Ancylobacter polymorphus: one gene and its partners. The protein of the gene in region 4 interacts with the protein of the main gene of each other region in a pairwise test. Links are inferred from orthologs where the notes say so. Each region holds a gene or a part of one and is shown on either strand. Other genes may lie near its edges. The genes, in order: dnaE, parC, nikR and rplL.

What was found.
Region 1: the proteins of rplL (region 4) and dnaE interact in binary tests that used the Escherichia coli proteins (3 or more experiments, as listed by UniProt). The link is inferred for Ancylobacter polymorphus from one-to-one orthologs.
Region 2: the proteins of rplL (region 4) and parC interact in binary tests that used the Escherichia coli proteins (3 or more experiments, as listed by UniProt). The link is inferred for Ancylobacter polymorphus from one-to-one orthologs.
Region 3: the proteins of rplL (region 4) and nikR interact in binary tests that used the Escherichia coli proteins (3 or more experiments, as listed by UniProt). The link is inferred for Ancylobacter polymorphus from one-to-one orthologs.

The regions. Positions count from the first base shown.
Region 1 is NZ_CP083239.1:3,166,710-3,172,420, reverse strand. What follows is about bases 723-4,704. They hold dnaE (DNA polymerase III subunit alpha), read right to left. Parts: upstream 4,358-4,704; coding sequence 923-4,357; downstream 723-922. Also shown: K9D25_RS14965 (sulfotransferase family protein), read right to left, coding at 1-528; K9D25_RS14955 (ABC transporter ATP-binding protein), read right to left, coding at 4,846-5,541; K9D25_RS14950 (lipoprotein-releasing ABC transporter permease subunit), read right to left, coding at 5,551-5,711. UniProt on the Escherichia coli protein: DNA polymerase III is a complex, multichain enzyme responsible for most of the replicative synthesis in bacteria. This DNA polymerase also exhibits 3' to 5' exonuclease activity. The alpha chain is the DNA polymerase catalytic subunit.
Region 2 is NZ_CP083239.1:3,460,399-3,465,111, forward strand. What follows is about bases 721-3,704. They hold parC (DNA topoisomerase IV subunit A), read right to left. Parts: upstream 3,338-3,704; coding sequence 1,103-3,337; downstream 721-1,102. Other genes in these bases: K9D25_RS16455 (PhoX family protein), read left to right, coding at 721-1,001; recO (DNA repair protein RecO), read right to left, coding at 3,395-3,704. Also shown: more of K9D25_RS16455, read left to right, coding at 1-720; more of recO, read right to left, coding at 3,705-4,123; GTPase Era, read right to left, coding at 4,133-4,713. UniProt on the Escherichia coli protein: Topoisomerase IV is essential for chromosome segregation; it is the principal protein responsible for decatenating newly replicated chromosomes. It relaxes supercoiled DNA.
Region 3 is NZ_CP083239.1:4,124,989-4,129,684, reverse strand. Bases 1,228-4,194 are described here. They hold nikR (nickel-responsive transcriptional regulator NikR), read right to left. Parts: upstream 2,965-4,194; coding sequence 2,491-2,964; downstream 1,228-2,490. Other genes in these bases: cbiM (cobalt transporter CbiM), read left to right, coding at 3,894-4,194; K9D25_RS19705 (DUF4198 domain-containing protein), read left to right, coding at 3,164-3,889; K9D25_RS19715 (GlsB/YeaQ/YmgE family stress response membrane protein), read left to right, coding at 2,180-2,431; K9D25_RS19720 (carnitine 3-dehydrogenase), read left to right, coding at 1,228-2,076. Also shown: K9D25_RS19725 (3-keto-5-aminohexanoate cleavage protein), read left to right, coding at 1-548; more of K9D25_RS19720, read left to right, coding at 559-1,227; more of cbiM, read left to right, coding at 4,195-4,508; K9D25_RS19695 (cobalamin biosynthesis protein CbiL), read left to right, coding at 4,505-4,696. UniProt on the Escherichia coli protein: Transcriptional repressor of the nikABCDE operon. Is active in the presence of excessive concentrations of intracellular nickel.
Region 4 is NZ_CP083239.1:3,681,812-3,686,235, forward strand. The notes cover bases 1-2,695. They hold rplL (50S ribosomal protein L7/L12), read right to left. Parts: upstream 1,688-2,695; coding sequence 1,313-1,687; downstream 1-1,312. Other genes in these bases: rpoB (DNA-directed RNA polymerase subunit beta), read right to left, coding at 1-1,045; rplJ (50S ribosomal protein L10), read right to left, coding at 1,737-2,255. Also shown: rplA (50S ribosomal protein L1), read right to left, coding at 2,726-3,427; rplK (50S ribosomal protein L11), read right to left, coding at 3,432-3,881; K9D25_RS17715 (ribbon-helix-helix domain-containing protein), read right to left, coding at 4,135-4,424. UniProt on the Escherichia coli protein: The binding site for several of the GTPase factors involved in protein synthesis (IF-2, EF-Tu, EF-G and RF3). Is thus essential for accurate translation.

The DNA of each region.
Region 1 (5,711 bases), 510 kb from region 4 along the record:
ATCCGCCAGCAATTCCTCATAGACCACGAGTGCCCGGGGCAGGCCGCGCGTGCCCCGCTCGGCATCGAGCGTGTAGCGCATCCACACCCCGATCGCCCTCCGCGGCTCCATCTGGTCGCGCCGCGCCAGCGATTGCGCGACCTCCAGCGGGTTGCGCAGGGTGAGAACGGCCTCAGTCGCGTAGCCCAATTCGTCGAGGACTTCCCGATAAAGCGGAACCAGCCGGCTGATGCGCGGGTCCTTCAGCACCACCGTCGAGGCACCGCCGAACTCGCTTTCCAGCGTGTCGCGCAGACGGGACCACATGCCCCGCGCCCGCACGACATCGCTCGGACAGACCGTGATCCGCTTGCGCGAATACCAGCGGTGCCCGCACGCGGCGAGGATCTCGTCGTTGAGATCGACGATAGGCTTGGATTCCCAGTGGCCGCGAAGATTGTTCGAGGTGGCACCCATTAACGTCTGCGGCGTGGCCGCCCCCAGCAGATTGACCGTCCGCGTGAGCGCCGACGTACCGCTGCGGTGCATGCCCAGGATCAAAATCGCCCGACGTGTCGTTGAACCCTCAAATACCACCGCCCCAAACACCTTCCCTTGTGCTGCGCGGTAAAAAAGGCATGCTCGCCGCAAATATCAAGAAAAAATCAAACGCAATAACCGAATAAAATCTGCGTATTTGTTCAGAAACACACAGACATACCGCATCACGCTCTGAAACATCGTACCTCAGACGTTCCCGACGCGGCGTCGCACGTCATTAAGGTTGAGTACAACCGGGATCAGACTCTGAATTGCAGGTCGGCCGATGCGGGCACGGTTCGGCGCGCCACAGCCAGCGGCGATCGGGAGGCGGAACTATAGGGAGCGCTGACCGGGGCCCGCTTGCCGATGCAGGCGTCTTACCGGCGCCGGCGCGGCGGCGTTACGCCATCTCGACCATTTCGACACCGGGCACCGCCTTCAGAGCGCCGGCGATCTGCGGCGACAGGCTGAAGCGGCCGGGGAGCTTCACCTCCACCTCCGTATCGCCGCGCTCACCGAGCAGAAGCACCAGCGATACCTCGCCATCCCCTCGGCCGCCGCCAAGCGAACCGAGCCGGGTGGCGACGCTTTCCAGAGGCTCGGGCGAGCGCAGGAAAACGCGCATCCCCTTCTGCATTTTCGAGGCCGCCTGGTCGAGCGGCTCCACGGTCTGGATACGCGCGCGCACATCCTCGCCCTGCAGTTCCGCCGACACCTGCAGCAGCACGGCCTTGCCCGGCTCAAGCAACTCCCGGTACTGCGCCAGCGCTTCAGAGAACAGCACCGCTTCGAACTGCCCGGAAGGGTCGGAAAGGCCGACAATGCCCATCTTGTTGCCGGTCTTGGTCCGGCGCTCCTGCCGGCTTACCACCGTGGCAGCAAGGCGCCCGGCCATGGAGCCGGCCCGCACCGAACGCGTGAAATCGGTCCAGCGCTGCACCCGCAGCCGGTCCAGTGCCTTGCCGTAATCGTCCAGCGGGTGGCCGGTGAGGAAGAAGCCGATGGCGTCGTATTCGCGCTGGAGCTTCTCGGCCGGCAGCCACGGCGCGGCGCTGGGAATCGGCAGTTCCGCCGCGACCGACGGCCCGCCGAACATATTGCCCTGCCCCGATGCCACCTCAGCCCCGACCGATGCCGCATGGGCGAGCATGCAGTCGATCGCCGCCGAGGCCCGGGCGCGGTTCTTCTCCAGCGCATCGAACGCCCCGGCATTGACCAGGCTTTCCATCGTCCGCTTGTTCAGCGCCTTGGCGTTGATGCGCGAGGCGAAGTCGGCGAGGCTGGTGAAGGGGCGCGCGCCCCGCGCCTCGACGATGGCGTCGACCGAGTGCCCACCGACCCCCTTTATCGCCGCCAGCGCATAGAGAATGCGTCCGTCCTTCACGGCGAAGTCGCGCCCGGAGTGATTCACCGAGGGCGGCACGACCTCGATGCCGAGCCGCTGCGATTCCTGCCGGAATTCCGCGAGCTTGTCGGTATTGCCCATGTCGAGCGTCATGGAGGCGGCGAGGAACTCGGTCGGGTAGTTCGCCTTCATATAGGCGGTCTGGTAGGACACCAGCGCATAGGCGGCCGCGTGGCTCTTGTTAAAGCCGTAATCGGCAAATTTGGCGAGCAGGTCGAAAATCTCCGACGCCTTCGCCTTCGGCACGCCCCGCTCCACCGCACCACTGACGAAGCGCTCGCGCTGCTTGTCCATTTCGGCGCGGATCTTCTTGCCCATGGCGCGGCGCAGCAGGTCGGCTTCGCCCAGCGAATAGCCCGAGAGCGTCTGCGCGATCTGCATCACCTGTTCCTGGTAGATGATGACGCCGTAGGTCTCCTTCAGGCTGGCTTCCAGCGCGGGATGCGCATAAGCCGCCTTTTCCTGCCCGTTCTTCACCGCGCAATAGACCGGGATATTGGCCATCGGGCCCGGCCGGTACAGGGCGACGAGGGCGATGATGTCCTCCAGCCGGTCCGGCTTCATGTCGACCAGCGCCCGCCGCATGCCGGCGCTTTCCACCTGGAACACGCCGACCGTCTCGCCGCGCGTCAGCATGTCGTAAGTCTTTTTATCGTCGAGCGGAATCGTCGACAGGTCGAGGGTGATTCCCCGCTGGGCGACCAGACGGACGGCGGTTTGCAGGACGGTGAGGGTCTTGAGGCCGAGGAAGTCGAACTTCACCAGCCCGGCTTGCTCCACCCATTTCATGTTATACTGGGTGACCGGCATGTCCGAGCGCGGGTCTCGGTAGAGCGGGACCAGTCGCGCCAGCGGCCGGTCGCCTATGACGATACCAGCGGCATGGGTCGAGGCGTGGCGGTTGAGCCCTTCCAGCCGGGTGGCGATATCGAAGGCGCGCTTGACCACCGGGTTGGAGTCGCTTTCGCCCTGCAGGCGCGGCTCGTCGGTGATCGCCTGCTTCAGCGTCACCGGATTGGCCGGGTTCTGCGGCACCAGCTTGCACAGCTTGTCGACCTGGCCATAGGGCATTTCCAGCACCCGGCCGACATCGCGCAGCACGCCGCGCGCCTGCAACGTACCGAAGGTGATGATCTGCGCCACCTGATCGCGGCCGTAGCGCTGCTGGACGTAGCGGATCACCTCGTCGCGGCGCTCCTGGCAGAAGTCGATGTCGAAGTCGGGCATCGACACGCGTTCGGGATTGAGGAAGCGTTCGAACAGCAGGCCGAAGCGCAGCGGGTCGAGATCGGTGATGGTCAGCGAATAGGCGACCAGCGAGCCCGCGCCCGAGCCACGGCCCGGACCGACCGGAATTCCCTGCGCCTTGGCCCATTTGATGAAGTCCGACACGATGAGGAAGTAGCCGGGAAACTTCATCCGCTCGATGATACCGAGCTCGAAAGCCAGTCGCGCTTCATAATCCGCGACCGTCAGACCTTCCGTCGGCCCGTGGATCGCCAGGCGATTGCGCAGCCCCTCTTCCGCCTGCAGCCGCAACTCCTCCGCCTCGTCGCGGTCGAGAGTGAAGCGCGGCAGAATGGGCTTCACCGTGCGCGGGCGATAGGCGCAGCGCTGGGCGATTTCCACCGTGTTGGCAAGGGCTTCCGGGAGATCAGCGAACAGGTCCGCCATTTCCGCGCGGGTGCGGAACCGGTGCTCGGGGGTGAGTTGGCGCCGGTCGGGCTCGGCGACGAGACGGCCTTCGGCGATGCAAATCAATGCGTCGTGGGCCTCGTAGTCGTCCTGGGCGGCGAAGAACGGCTCGTTGGTCGCCACCAGCGGCAAATCGAGGCGGTAGGCGAGTTCGATCAGCGCCGGCTCGACCCGGCGCTCCTCGGCGACGCCATGGCGTTGAATTTCTACGTAAAGCCGGTCGCCGAACAGGCTGTGGAGCGTCGCCAGCCGCTGTTCCGCATGGTCGGCGCTGCCGGCCGCCAAAGCGCGGTCGATGGGGCCGATGGGACCGCCAGTGAGAGCGATGAGACCGGCGGCGCGGCCTTCCAGCCAGTCCACCTTGATGTGGGGGGCGCCGTCGGCGGCGGTGTCGAGGAAGGAGCGCGACACCAGCTCCATGAGGTTCGTCCACCCCTCCTCGTTCATCGCGAGCAGGACGATGCGCGGGCGCTCCTGCCCGGCGGGGCCGCGGGGGGCCGTGCCGGGAAAATCCACCGCCACGGCGCAGCCGAGAATCGGCTGGATGCCGGCGCCGGCCATCTTTTCCGAGAATTCCAGCGCGCCGAACAGATTGCCGGTGTCGGTGAGGGCGATGGCGGGCTGGCGGTCCTTCTTGGCGAGATCGGCGAGCTTGCCGATGCTGAGCGCGCCTTCCAGCAGGGAGAAGGAGGAATGAACATGCAGATGCACGAACCCGACATCAGCTTGCGCCATCTCACATCCCTCCTGCGACTCGAAACTCGCTATGGTGGGCATCGCCGCCGGCGGCGTCCACCTTTGCGGGCGGCTCCTCCCCGCTGTCCTCAGGCGCGACCGGGTAATCGCGCCTCAAACCCCGGTGATCACCCCGGCCCACAGGCCGATCATGGCGACGAACAGTGCGATGGACGCGAGAGCGGCGGCTTCCTGTACGAGAACGCGGATCATGTCGACCTCCCTGGAACATAGAGAGAACATGACGCCCGCAATCCACATGATCAAGCCATGTTCTTCTTTCGTTCCCGTTCATGGTTGACGAAACGAAAACGCCCCCGACGCCCTCGCGCCGAATCGCCGTACGTGATGCGGGGCTGGGCGATTAGGCTGCACTAAGCCTTCATCCTTCGAGGCCCGGCGCTGCCGGGCACCTCAGGATGACGTAGCGCGTAACCGATGACGTTGCGCGCCTCAGGGCTACGTTGCCCGCTTGGGGTGCCCCCGCCTCAGGCGAGTTCCACCACCTGCCCCTCGCGCAACGTCACCCGGCGGTGCATGCGGTCGGCGAGGTCGAGATTATGGGTGGCGATGACCGCCGCGAGCCCCGTCGCCTCCACCAGCTGCGACAGCGCGTGAAACACATGGTCGGCGGTGTGCGGGTCGAGATTGCCGGTCGGCTCGTCGGCCAGCAACACGCGCGGGGCGTTGGCGACGGCGCGGGCGATGGCGACGCGCTGCTGCTCGCCGCCGGAAAGCTCGCCCGGCCGGTGTTCCAGCCGCTTGCCGAGGCCGAGATAGCTGAGCAGTTCCTTCGCCCGCTGCGCCGCCTCCCGGCGCGGCAGGCCGCGGATCATCTGCGGCAGCATCACATTCTCCTGCGCGGAGAATTCGGGCAGCAGATGGTGGAACTGGTAGACGAAGCCGACATCGACGCGGCGGATGCGGGTGCGCTCGGCGTCCGACAGGCCGGCGGTGCCGGTATCGCCGATGAACACCTCGCCGGCGTCCTGATGTTCCAACAGGCCGGCGATATGCAGCAGGGTGGACTTGCCGGTGCCGGAAGGGGCGACCAGCGCAACGGACTGGCCTTCCATCACGGTGAAATTGGTACCGCGCAGAATTTCCAGCGTGCCCTCGCCCTGGGCATAGCGGCGTTCGATGCTCTCAAGCCGCAGCGCGGCCTTGGGGTGAGCGGTCGACATGGCGCCCTCCTATTCGTAGCGCAGCGCTTCCACCGGATCGAGGCGCGCGGCGCGCCAGGACGGGTAGAGCGGGGCGAGAAGGGACAGGATGAGCGCCATCAGCACCACGGTGGCGGTTTCGCCGGCGTTCAGCTCGGCCGGCAGGCGGCTGAGATAATAGAGTTCCGGCG
Region 2 (4,713 bases), 220 kb from region 4 along the record:
CCACTTCCGTGCCGAAGAAACGCACCGCGCTCGGCCGCTTCAAGCATGAAGGCGCCGAGTCCATCGTGGCGAAGGACGGGCGCGTCGTGTTCTATCTCGGCGACGATGAGCGCTTCGACTATGTCTACAAGTTCGTCACTTCAGGCACGTTCAACCCGAATGACCGCGCCGCCAATATGGACCTGCTGGATTCCGGCACGCTCTATGTCGCCAAGTTCGACGCCGACGGCGCGCTGGAATGGATGCCGCTGGTGTTCGGGCAAGGCCCGCTGACCGCCGCCAACGGCTTCGCCAGCCAGGCCGATGTGCTGATCGAGACCCGCCGCGCCGCCGATCTGCTCGGCGCCACCAAGATGGACCGCCCCGAAGACGTCCAGCCGAACGGCGTCAACGGCAAGGTCTATGTGATGCTGACCAACAATACCCGCCGCAAGGACGAGCAGGTCGACGCGGCCAATCCCCGCGCCAAGAACGCCTTCGGCCACATCATCGAGATCGCCGAGGCGGATGGCGACTTCGCCGCCACCAAGGGCCGCTGGGAAGTGCTGCTGAAATGCGGCGACCCCTCGGTCGCCTCGGTCGGCGCGTCCTTCTCCACCGACACCACCCGCAATGGCTGGTTCGGCATGCCGGATAATTGCGCGGTCGATTCCGCCGGCCGGCTCTGGGTGGCGACCGACGGTAATAGCCCGAAGGACACCGGCCGCACGGATGGTCTATGGGCGGTAGACACGGAAGGTGGCGCGCGCGCGACCTCCAAGCTGTTCTTCCGCGTGCCAGTGGGCGCGGAGCTGTGCGGCCCGCTGTTCACCCCGGATGACCGCACCGCCTTCGTCGCCGTGCAGCACCCCGGCGATGGCGGCACCGACTGGGCGCCGTTCGGCCGGCCGTCCTATTACGAGGACCTCTCCACCCGCTGGCCGGACTTCAAGGACGACATGCCGGTGCGACCGGCCGTGGTGGTGATCACCAAGAAGGATGGCGGCGTCATCGGTTCGTGAACCGAGCCCTGCCGTTGGACTGAAGCCCTCTCCCCACAGGGAGAGGGCACTATCCGCACTTGTTCTTACCGGTTGGCGACGGGTGCCGCTTCCGAGCCGCCTCAGCCGAACTTGTTGTTGCGGGGGAAACCCTTGGGCGGCAGGCGGCCGGCCCCGGCGCGCTCGCCGCGCCATTCCGTGAGATCGGTCACGGTCCAGGTACGGCCGGACGTGTCGGTCCAGGTGAGACCCTCGGCGGCGGCGAAGACCTTCACGTCGCTCATCGCGCCGTCCTTGTAGCGCTGCAGCCGCACGCCGCGTCCACGGGTCATTTCCGGGATCTGGGTGAGCGGGAATACCAGCAGCTTGCGGTTCTCGCCGATGACCGCGACGCTGTCGCCCGTCGCCACCACGACCTTGGCCGCCTCCTGCGCATCGACGCCCAGCACCTGCTTGCCCTTGCGGGTATTGGCGAGGCAGTCATCCTCGGACACCAGGAAGCCGCGCCCCTCCTTCGCCGCGACCAGCAGGCGCCGCCCGCCGACATAAGGCAGCACGTGGAGGATATCCGCCTCCTGCTCCAGCTCGATGGACAGCCGCAGCGGCTCGCCATGGCCGCGCCCACCCGGCAGCTTCGACGCATCGAGCGTGTAGAAGCGGCCATTGGTGGCGAACACCAGCAGCTTCGCCGTCGTCTCGGTGAAGAAGCTGATCTTCAGCCGGTCATCGCCCTTGAAGACAAGCGAGGAGAGATCGGCCACATGGCCCTTCAGCGCGCGGATCCAGCCCTTCTCCGACACCACGACGGTGATCGGCTCGCGCTCCACCAGCGCCTCGATCACCGCATCCGCCTTGTGCGCGGACGCCTCGCCGAAGGTGGTGCGGCGGCGTCCGAGCGGAGTGTCGGGCGCGAAGCGCTTGCGCGTCTCCGCGAGCTGGCCGGCAACCGCCTTCCACTGGCGCGCTTCCGAGCCGAGCAGTTTCTCCAGCCCGTCCTTCTCCTTGGACAGGGCGTCATGCTCCTTGCGGATCTCGAATTCTTCGAGCTTGCGCAAGGAGCGCAGGCGCATGTTGAGGATAGCCTCGGCCTGCACATCGGTCAGCGCGAACCGTGCCATCAGCGCGGGCTTGGGCTCATCCTCCTCGCGGATGATACGGATCACCTCATCGAGATTGAGATAGGCGATGAGGTAGCCACCCAGCACTTCCAGTCGGTGCTCAATCTCCGCGAGGCGGTGCCGGGAGCGGCGCAGCAGCACCTCGCGGCGATGGTCAACCCATTCGCGCAGCGCCTCGACGAGGCTCACCACCTTCGGCACCTGCCCGCCGACCAGGACGTTCATGTTAAGCGGGAAACGCGTCTCCAGCTCGGTGACGCGGAACAGGCTTTCCATCAGCAGTTCGGCGTCGACATTCCGCGCGCGCGGCTCCAGCACGAGGCGCACATCCTCCGCGCTCTCGTCGCGCACATCGGCGAGAAGCGGCAGCTTCTTCTCGTTCAGCAGGTCGGCGATCTTCTCCACCAGGCGCGACTTCGGCACGCCATAGGGAATCTCGGTGACGACGACGACATAGGTGCCGCGCCCGGTCTCTTCCTTCTCCCAGCGCGCCCGCAGCCGGAAGCCGCCGCGACCGGTGGCGTAGGCGTCGGCCATGGAAGACGGCGATTCGATGATGACGCCACCGGTGGGAAAATCCGGGCCCTGGACGAATTTCAGCAGGTCGTCCGTGGTGGCGTTCGGATTCTGGATCAGGTGCAGGCTGGCGTCGATCAACTCAGCCGCATTGTGCGGCGGGATCGAGGTCGCCATGCCCACCGCGATGCCGGTGGAGCCATTGGCCAGCAGATTGGGAAAGGCGCCCGGCATGACGACGGGCTCTTCCGTCGTGCCGTCATAGTTGGGGCGGAAATCGACCGCGTCCTCGTCGATGCCATCGAGGATCAGCCGCGCCACTTCGGTCAGCCGGGCTTCGGTGTAGCGCTCGGCGGCGGCGTTGTCGCCATCGATATTGCCGAAATTGCCCTGCCCGTCGACCAGCGGGTAGCGCTGAGAGAAGTCCTGGGCGAGGCGCACCATGGCGTCGTAGATCGCCGCATTGCCGTGCGGGTGGAACGAGCCCATCACGTCGCCGACGATCTTCGCGCTCTTGCGGAAGCCGCCGCCGGGGTCAAGCCGCAACAGGCGCATGCCATAGAGAATGCGGCGATGCACGGGCTTCAGCCCGTCGCGCGCATCCGGCAGGGCGCGGTGCATGATGGTCGACAGCGCATAGGCGAGGTAGCGCTCTTCAAGCGCCGCCTTCAGCCCGATCGGCTCGATCGTGCCATCATCGGTCGGAATCGGTGGCTCACCCATGCCCCTTGCTAGCGCGAAGCGCAGGCGGGAACAAGACGCGAACGCGCGGCCGGAAAGCTATCCACCGGGCCGTTTCAGCGCCGCGAGCAGCGAGGCGCGGGCATCGGGCAGCGGCAGGCCGCGCGGGTCGAACACACGGCGGGCGAGGAAATGGCCGGTGAGCGCGAAGGCCGCCTCCACATCCTCCGGCAGCGGCGGTTCGGCGACCTCGGCGATGAGGAAATAGGGCAAGGTGAAAAGCTGCGCCTGCCAGGGCGCGCCGGCGTCCCGGCTCACGGCGCGACCGGATTTCGGCGAGACATAGAGCAGGTCGTTGCGCCCGCCGGTGGCGGCGCAGCGCTCAAGATCGAGACCGAAGCCGAGTTCGGCCAGCATGTTCAGCTCGAAGCGGGCGATCATCATGCCGGTGAGCCGCTCATGGTCGAGATGGGCGACCATGGTGGCGAGCATGGCGTGCAGCGCCGGGTGCGGATCGCGTTCGGGCAGAAGGCGAACAAGACTGCCGATGTGGCTAAGGGCAAAGGCGGAATGAGCCCTGCCCATCAACCTGCCGGCATGCGCGGCGGTGACTTCCAGCGCGAAGGTGCCGAGATGCTCGTCGAGCCGGGCGTGCCAATTGGCCCGCACCTCGTTGCCCGGCTGCAGCGCCGCCGCCTGCCGCCGCGACCCGCCGCCGCGCACCAGGCCGAGATGCCGGCCATGGGCGGCGGTCATCAGTTCGACGATGGCATTGGCCTCGCCGTGCCGCCGCACGCCGAGAATGATGCCCTCGTCGGACCACTCCATCGGGCAGCCTCACTCCTGCGGGAATTCCAGCCCCATCTCACGGTAGCGGGCGGGATCGTCGGCCCAGTTCTCGCGCACCTTGACGAACAGGAACAGATGCACCGGCGCCTCGACGATCTCGGTCAGTTCCTTGCGCGCGGCCATGGAGATCGCCTTGATGGTCTCGCCGGACTTGCCGAGCACGATCTTCCGCTGGCTTTCGCGCTCGACGAAAATGGTCTGCTCGATGCGTACCGAGCCGTCCTTGCGCTCCTGCCAGGAGTCCGTCTCGACAGTGGAGCGGTAGGGCAGTTCCTCATGCAGCCGGTGGAACAGCTTCTCGCGGGTGATCTCGGCCGCGAGCGAGCGCATCGGCGCGTCGGAAATCTGGTCCTCCGGGTAGAGCCAGGGGCCGAGCGGCAAGAGTTGCGCCAGCCACTGCCGCAGTTCCTTCAGCCCGTCGCCGGCCAGCGCGGAGACCATGAACAGCCGGTCGAAACTGATGAGTTCGGCGACCTTGGCAGCGAGTTCGAGCAGGTTCTCGCGCTTCACCAGGTCGATCTTGTTGAGCAGGATCGCGCGCGGCCGCTTCACATCCGCCAGGCCACGGA
Region 3 (4,696 bases), 440 kb from region 4 along the record:
GCGTCGCCCATGTCGCCGATTGCCTGCCGGAAATCTGCACGCTCGATTGCGGCACGATGAACTTCAATCTCGGCGATTATGTCATGACCAACACGCCCTCCATGCTGCGCGAGATGGCGCGGCAGATGACGGCGCTGGGCGTGCGCCCGGAGATCGAGGCCTTCGACACCGGCCACCTCTGGTTCGCCAAGCAACTCGCCGAGGAAGGGCTGATCGAGGACCCGGTGCTGATCCAGCTGTGCATGGGCATCCCCTGGGGCGCGCCGGACGACCTCAACACGTATCTGGCGATGGTCAACAATGTGCCCGCCGGCTGGACCTTCTCCGCCTTCTCCATCGGCCGCAACGCCATGGCCTATCCCGCCGCCGCCGTGCTCGCGGGCGGCAATGTCCGTGTCGGGCTGGAAGACAATCTCTATGTCGGCAAGGGCCAGCTCGCCACCAATGCGCAGCTGGTGGAAAAGGCCGCGAATGTGGTGACGAATATGGGCGCGCGGATCATCGGCCCGGCCGAGGTGCGCGAGAAGCTCAAGCTGGTGAAGCGCTGAGGAAATGCCGATGTTCGCCCTTTCTCCCATCTCCCGCGCCGCCTGCATCGGCGGCGGCGTCATCGGCGGCGGCTGGATCGCCCGCTTCCTGCTCGCCGGCATCGATGTGAAGGTGTTCGATCCGCACCCGGAGGCGGAGCGCATCGTCGCCGAGGTGCTGGCCAATGCCGAGCGCGCCTATGGCCGGCTCACCGGCGCGCCGCTGCCCAAGCGTGGCACGCTCACCTTCTGCGCCAGCCTCGCCGAGGCGGTGGCGGGGGCGGAATGGGTGCAGGAGAGCGTGCCCGAGCGGCTCGATCTCAAGCGTCGCGTGCTGGCGGAAATCGACGCCGCCGCGCCCGCCGGCGCGCTCATCGGCTCCTCCACTTCCGGCCTCAAGCCAAGCGAGCTTCAGGCGGGGCTGTCCCATCCCGAACGGCTCTTCGTCGCCCACCCCTACAACCCGGTCTATCTGCTGCCGCTGGTGGAGATCGTCGGCGGCGTGGACACCGCGCCGGAAACGATCGAGCGGGCGAAGGCCGTTCTCGACGCCATCGGCATGAAGGGCGTGGTGATCGCCCGCGAGATCGAGGCCTTTGTCGGCGACCGGCTGCTAGAGGCGCTGTGGCGCGAGGCGCTGTGGCTGATCAAGGACGACATCTGCGATGTCGAGACGCTGGATGATGTAATCCGCTATTCCTTCGGCCTGCGCTGGGCGCAGATGGGCCTGTTCCAGACCTACCGCATCGCCGGCGGCGAGGCCGGCATGCGCCATTTCCTCGCCCAGTTCGGCCCCTGCCTGCAATGGCCGTGGACCAAGCTGACCGATGTGGTCGATCTCGACGAGGCGCTGGTCGAGAAGATCGGCGCGCAGTCCGACGCGCAGGCGGGCGGCCTCTCCATTCGCGAGCTGGAGCGCATCCGCGACGAGAACCTTGTCGGCATCGTGCAGGCGCTGAAGGCCAGCCGGGGCGGGGAGGGCTGGGGTGCGGGGCAACTGCTGAAGGACTTTGAGCAACGTCTATGGGCGCAGGCGGGCACGCCGCCCGTTGCCGTCGACAGTGCCGCACCGCTCGAACTGCTGGAGACCCGCGTTTCGCCGGCCTGGCTCGATTATAATGGCCACATGACCGAGTTCCGCTATCTCCACGTCTTCGGCGACACGACGGACGCGTTGCTGCGGCTGATCGGCGTCGATCTCGCCTATGTCGAGGGCGGGCACAGCTACTACACGGTGGAAACCCATCTGCGGCATCTCGACGAGGCGAAGCTGGGCGAGGCGCTTTTGTGCACGACGCAGATCCTCGGCGCCGACGAGAAGCGCCTGCATGTCTTCCACCGGCTGTTCGCCGGCCCGGAGCGCCGCGAAGTCGCCACCGGCGAACACATGCTGCTGCATGTCGACAGCAAGGCCGGCCGCGCCTGCCCGGCGCCAGCGTCAATCCTCACCAAGCTGAACGCGCTCGCCACCGCCCATGCCGGGCTGCCCCGGCCCGCCGAGGCCGGCCGCGCGGTCGGCGCCAAGGCGCGGGCCGCGGCCGCGGAGTGACGCCTGCGCTAAAAATACCGGCGCCGGCCGCGCCACGCCGGGAACGGCCCGCCGGCCCAGGCGTTTTCTCAGCGTTTCCAACCGGGGTTCTGGGAGAAATCGCATGGAAGACGCACAGATTGGCTGGATCGCCGCCATCATCATCGGCGGTCTGGCGGGGTGGATTGCTTCCGCCATCATGAAGACCGGCACTGGTATCTTCATGAACATCGTGCTCGGCATCATCGGCGCGGCGGTGGCGAGCTTCCTGTTCGGCCTGATCGGCGTCGGCTTCGGCGGCTGGATCGGCTATCTCGTCGCCGGCGTGCTCGGGGCGTGCATCCTGATCGGGCTGGTCCGCGCGATACGAAACTGACGCGACGGCCCGTTATCGTCCGTGGAAGGCGCGCTCGCGAGGGCGCGCCTTTCTCACATCTAGAACCCGCTTTTCACCCGCACATGGGTGTGGGCGTGCGGGGAGCCGTGGTTGTGGACATGGTGGGACTCGTCCTGCGCCACCGGGATGAGGCTGAGCGCGCCATGCATCACGCCCCTTTCCAGAAACAGCGCCTGCGCATAGGCCGCGATGTCGCCGACCTCGCCGCGCATGACCGTGACATCCACCGAGGTGGTGTGGTCGAGCGGCACGGAAAGGGCGGCCACCGTCTGGTCGTGCCGCTCCAGCCGCCCCTGCGGCACGCGCGCGGCGAGGTTGCGCACCGACTGGTCGATGGTGCAACTGATGACGCCGAAACAGGCGGCGCCGTCCGGCCCGTCCGGCCGGGCGGAAAGGCCGCGCCGTACCATGTCGCGTATGGCCTCCGAGCGGCTTGCCGCGCCGCTCCGCTCGATGAACGCATCCAGCTGCGCGGCCAGATCGTCGTCGATGGCGATGGTGATCCGCTGCATGGAAGCGCCCCTCCCGGTGGGATGGAAACTAGGTTATCACCTTGATTTCCGCAAGACTTTTTAGCTTTTGCCTACTTTTTGTGCTTGTCGCGCATCGTTACGGATGTATGATTTTTTATCCCGTTATTCATACAGGAGGTGCCGCGTGTCCGCCCCCCACCGTTCCGGCCTCATTGCCGCTGTGTTCGCCCTGCCGTTGATGGCGGTGCCGGCGTTGGCGCATTTCCAGGAGATCATCCCCTCTGCCGACGTGCTGCCCGAGGGCGGCGCGGTGAGCGTGGAGATGGTGTTTACCCATCCGGTCGAGGGTGCGCCGGTCATGGAGATGAAGAAGCCGGCAAAGATGGGTGTGCTGGCCGGCGGCAAGGCGACCGATCTTCTCGGGCGGATCACCGAGAAACCGGTGGACGGCAAGAGCGCCTGGACGCTGAGCTACGACATGAAGGAGCCCGGCGCGGCGATCTTCTATGTCGAGCCGCAGCCCTATTGGGAGCCTTCCGAGGGCAAGTACATCGTCCATTACGCCAAGGTGACGGTGGATTCCTATGCCTCCGGCGAGGGCTGGGACGCGTTGGTGGGCCTGCCGGTGGAAATCCAGCCGCTGACCCGACCGACCGGGTTGTGGACCGGCAATGTCTTCACCGGCGTGGTGCTGAAGGGCGGCAAGCCGGTGCCCTTCGCCGAAGTCGAGGTCGAGTTCATCAATGACGGCACGGTGACGCCGCCCAACGACGCCTTCGTGACGCAGGTGATCAAGGCCGACGCCAATGGCACCTTCACCTATGCCATGCCGCGCGCGGGCTGGTGGGGCTTCGCCGCGCTTCTGGAAGGCGACACGCCGATGACCTCGCCCGAGGGCAAGGAGGTTCCGGTGGAAGAGGGCGCGCTGATCTGGGTGAAGGCGACCGATATGGTCAGAAAGTAGCCGTATGGCCCACATTCCCGACGGCCTGCTTTCCGCGCCCGTGCTCATCGGCGGCGGTCTCCTCGCCGCCGGCGGCGTGGCGCTGGGGCTGCGGTGGCTCGATGAGCGGATGATCCCGCGCACCGCGCTTCTGGCCGCCGCGTTCTTTGCGGGCTCGCTGGTCGCGGTGCCGGTGGGGCCGTCGAGCGTGCATCTGCTGCTGGCTGGGCTGATGGGGGTGATGCTGGGGCCCGCCACCTTTCTCGCCGTGCTGGTGGCCCTGTTGTTGCAGACGCTGCTGTTCGGCTTCGGGGGGCTGACCACGCTGGGGGTGAACACGGTGAACATCGCGCTGCCGGGCGTGCTGTGCGGCATGGCGCTGGGGCCGGTGATCCGTTCCACGCCGCGCCCCTCACTGCGTTTCGCCGCCGGGGCGGCGGCGGGGGCGCTGGCGGTGCTCGGCACGGGGGCCATGGTGGCGCTGGCGCTGTGGCTGTCGTCGAGCGATTTCGCCCCGGCGTCGCGCGTGGTCATCGCCACCTATCTGCCGCTCGCACTTGTGGAAGCCTTCGTCACCGGCGCGGTGGTGTCCTTCCTCGCCCGCGTGCAGCCCGAGGCCTTGAGGCCCGTCACGTCATGATCCGGCTGCTGCTGCCGCTCCTGCTGGCACTGGCCTTCGCCGGCCCGGCGCAGGCGCACAAGCTGAAGGTCTTCGCCACGGTGGAAGGCGCGGAGGTGACGGGCTACGCCTTCTTCATCGGCGGCGGCCGCGCGGCCGGGGCGGTGTGGACGGCGAAGGACCCCGCCGGGACCGCGCTCGACTCCGGG
Region 4 (4,424 bases):
CGTGGTCGATGTCGAGGATCGGCACCTCGTCGTAGCCAAGCTCGACAAGCTGCTTCAGCATCTTCTCGGTGACTTCCTCACCGGCTTCGACATAGATCTCGCCCGAGGTCGGGTTGACAATGTCCTCGGCCACATACTGGCCAACCATCTCTTCGTCGGAGATCTTGAGCGCCTTGAGGCCCTTCTCGGCGAGCTGGCGGGCCTGACGGACCGTCACCTTCTTGCCGGCCTCGATGACGACTTCGCCGGTATCGGCGTCGACGAGATCGGCCACGGCCTTGTAGCCCTTCATCCGCTTGGGATCGAAAGGCATGCGCCAGCCATCCTTCGTGCGGGCGAAGGTGATGGTCTCATAGAAGGTGTTGAGGATCTCCTCGCCGTCGAGACCGAGGGCGAAGAGGAGGCTCGTCACCGGAATCTTGCGGCGGCGGTCGATACGCGCATAGACGATGTCCTTGGCGTCGAACTCGATGTCGAGCCAGGAACCGCGATAGGGGATGATGCGCGCAGCGAACAGCAGCTTGCCGCTGGAGTGCGTCTTGCCCTTGTCGTGGTCGAAGAACACGCCCGGCGAACGGTGCATCTGCGAGACGATGACGCGCTCGGTCCCGTTGACGATGAACGTGCCGTTCATCGTCATCAGCGGGATGTCGCCCATATAGACGTCCTGCTCCTTGATGTCCTTGACGGACTTGGAGCCGGTGTCGGGATCGACATCGAAAACGATCAGGCGGAGCGTCACCTTCAGGGGCGCAGCGAAGGTCATGCCGCGCTGGCGGCACTCATCAACGTCGTACTTCGGCGGCTCGAATTCGTAGCGGACGAATTCGAGCATGGCAGCGCCCGAAAAGTCCGAAATCGGGAAAACCGACTTGAAAACCGCCTGAATGCCGTCGTCGGCGCGACCGCCCTTCGGCTCAACGATCTGCAGGAACTGGTCGTAGGATGCCTTCTGAACCTCGATGAGGTTCGGCATCTCCGCCACTTCCTGGATCTTGCCGAAAAACTTGCGGACCCGCTTACGACCGGTGAACGTCTGCGCCATGTCGCTCCTCGCTCCGTCCGAGTATCCGTCAGCGCCATCCACGAACCCGGCGGGAGGGCCGGTGGCCTTGCGTGGAGGCTTAAGATCACAAAACAATCCGACAAGGTTGAGGCACTCAGCGTGCCTGCCTCCGGCCGTTCCGTAACCGACGGCTCGCCAGACGACCCGCTCCGGATCGTCGGGGAAGCCGTCGGGCTTCCATAGACACGCCTCCACAGGGAAGGCAGAGGCCGCCGGCGAACCGGCGGCCCCGAAATGATCAGAAGATCACTTGAGCTCGACCTTGGCGCCGGCCTTCTCGACCTGGGCCTTGATCTTCTCGGCCTCTTCCTTGGTCACGCCTTCCTTGATCGGCTTGGGCGCGCCTTCGACGAGGTCCTTGGCTTCCTTGAGGCCCAGGCCGGTGATGGCGCGGACTTCCTTGATGACCTCGATCTTCTTGTCGCCGGCCGCGGCCAGGACAACGGTGAACTCGGTCTGCTCTTCAACCGGGGCCGCAGCGGCGCCAGCGGGAGCGGCAGCAACCGCCACGGCGGCGGCAGCGGAAACGCCCCACTTCTCTTCGAGGAGCTTCGCGAGCTCGGCGGCCTCGAGAACGGTCAGGGCGGACAGCTCGTCAACGAGCTTCGACAGATCAGCCATTTTACTTAAGTCCTTGGATTTCGGTTCGAACCAGTATTACCGGGAAGCCTCACGCGGCTTCGTTCTCTTTGGCATAGGCCGCAAACACGCGGGCGAGCTTGGCCGCCGGCGCGGTGCTGAGCTGCGCGATCTTGGTCGCCGGGGCCTGGATGAGGCCGACCAGCTTCGCACGCAGTTCATCAAGGGACGGCATGGTGGCCAGAGCCTTCACACCATCCACATTCAGGGCCGTGGTGCCGAACGCTCCGCCGAGGATGACGAACTTGTCGTTCGTCTTGGCGAAGTCGACGGCAACCTTCGGAGCCGCAACAGGATCGCTGGAATAAGCGATGATGGTCGGACCCTTCAGCAGGGAACCGACATGTGCGACGTCCGAACCTTCGAGAGCGATCTTGGCGAGGCGGTTCTTCGCCACCTTCACGGTCGCACCATTCGCCTTCATCTGCCGACGCAAGGTCTGCAGCTGGGCGACGGTGAGGCCGGAATAGTGGGCCACGACGACAACCGAGGTGGTGTTGAACACCTCGGTGAGCGACGTGACGAGCTCTTCTTTTTGTGCTCGATCCACTTCACTTGCTCTCCGGTGGCGAGGAAGGGTGACTTCCCCGCCGGGTTTGCGCCTTGCCACCCCTCCTTGCGGAGCGGTGGCGGTGGTATCCTGTCCCCTGGGACCGGAAAACCGGCCAAGGCGCTGGTTCGAGCCGAAAGCCAGGACCCGGCGAACCGGAACCGTGCATCGGTCGTAACCCCGTCTATGCTGGCCCCGAAGCGGGATTAAGCCACCTCAAGCGAGGGGCACCGGCAGTCTCGGACAGGACATAAAGCCGGCAAGGCGAACCCTGCCGGCCTCTCCGCCCGATTTTAAGCGGGCGAAAGCTGAAATTTCATCGGCACGCGGCCGACAATGTCGGCAACGAAACCGCCCATATAGTGAGTCGCGTGGGATTTGTCACCCCTGATAGCACCGAGGGCTTGACAAATCCACACCGTCGCAATCACGGGACCGCGACCGGCCCCGTGATGCGCGCGCAGGAGCAATCAGCCCGCAACCAGCACCGAAGCCGGCTCGACCTTCAGGCCGGGGCCCATGGTCGAGGAGACGGCGACGCGCTGGACATAGGTGCCCTTGGCGCCGGTCGGCTTGGCCTTGACCACGGCGTCGGCGAAGGCGCGAATGTTCTCGGCGAGCTTGTCGACCGGGAACGAGGCCTTGCCGATGCCCGCATGGATAATGCCGGCCTTCTCGACACGGAACTCGACCGCGCCGCCCTTGGCGGCTTCGACCGCGCCCTTCACGTCCATGGTGACGGTGCCAACCTTCGGGTTCGGCATCAGGCCGCGCGGGCCGAGCACCTTACCGAGACGGCCGACGAGCGGCATCAGGTCCGGGGTGGCGATGCAGCGATCGAAATCGATCGTGCCGCCCTGAATGGTCTCGAGCAGATCCTCGGCACCGACGATGTCGGCACCGGCTGCCTTAGCCTCATCGGCCTTGGCGCCGCGGGCGAACACGGCGACGCGCACGGTACGGCCCGAGCCGTTCGGCAGGTTGCACACGCCACGGACCATCTGGTCGGCATGGCGGGGATCGACGCCGAGATTCATCGCCACTTCGATGGTCTCATCGAACTTGGCGTTGGCGCGATCCTTCAGCAGCTGGATCGCCTCATCGAGACCATACAGCTTGGCGGGATCAATGCCCTCGCGGACGGCGCGAACACGCTTGGAAATCTTGGCCATCAGCTCAACCCACCACTTCGAGGCCCATGGAACGGGCGGAGCCCTCGATCATGCGCACCGCCGCGTCGACGGTATCGCAGTTGAGGTCCTTCATCTTCTTCTCGGCGATCTCGCGCATCTGGTTCTGCGAGATCTTGCCGACGAAGCCACCCTTGCCCGGGGTCTTGGAACCGGAGCCGGGCTTCTTCTTGGTCTCAAGGCCCGCGGCCTTTTTCAGGAAGTAGGAAACCGGGGGGGTCTTCAGCTCGAAGGTGAAGGAACGATCCTGGTAGGCGGTGATCACGACCGGGATCGGCATGCCCTTTTCGAGCTGGCCGGTCTGGGCGTTGAACGCCTTGCAGAATTCCATGATGTTGAGGCCGCGCTGACCGAGCGCCGGGCCGATCGGCGGGGCCGGGTTGGCCGAGCCGGCGGGCACCTGCAACTTGATGTAGCCGGTGATCTTCTTCGCCATAGTGAACTCCTCGGCGGCGCGACAGCCAGTCGCAAACGCCAAAGCACGCCGTCGCGACGGCTTCATCGCGTGCGGCGTAAATGGAGGATCGCGGTAGCGGCACGTTCACAATGCTGGCTGGCGAACCGGCCGTGCCTCCCGCGCATGAATGCATGCCGGAGACCGAAGCCTCCTGCTTGCGGGGCCTGCCATACAGGATCAACCCGCGGAACGCAACCCGGCCGTCATTTCCGCCGACCTCACTTCAGCCGGCTTACGCCGCCGACGACAGCGTCCGCCGGCGGCGATGGGCTTCGCGAGCGAGGATCGCGTCCGCATCAAGGCTGCGAATGGGCTGGCTGAGATCGCGCGGCACGTCGCCTTCCATTTGGAGCGCGAGATAGCGCCCGCAGCACACCCGCAGGAAGGACGCGAAGTTCTCCACGCCGCCATGGGCGAAGGTCAGTTCCTCATGCAACCTGGCGAGCAGCTGCGAGAGGCTCATGCCGTCGCGCAGGGCAATCTCCTCCAGCACCTGCCAATACAGGTTCTCCAGCCGCACGC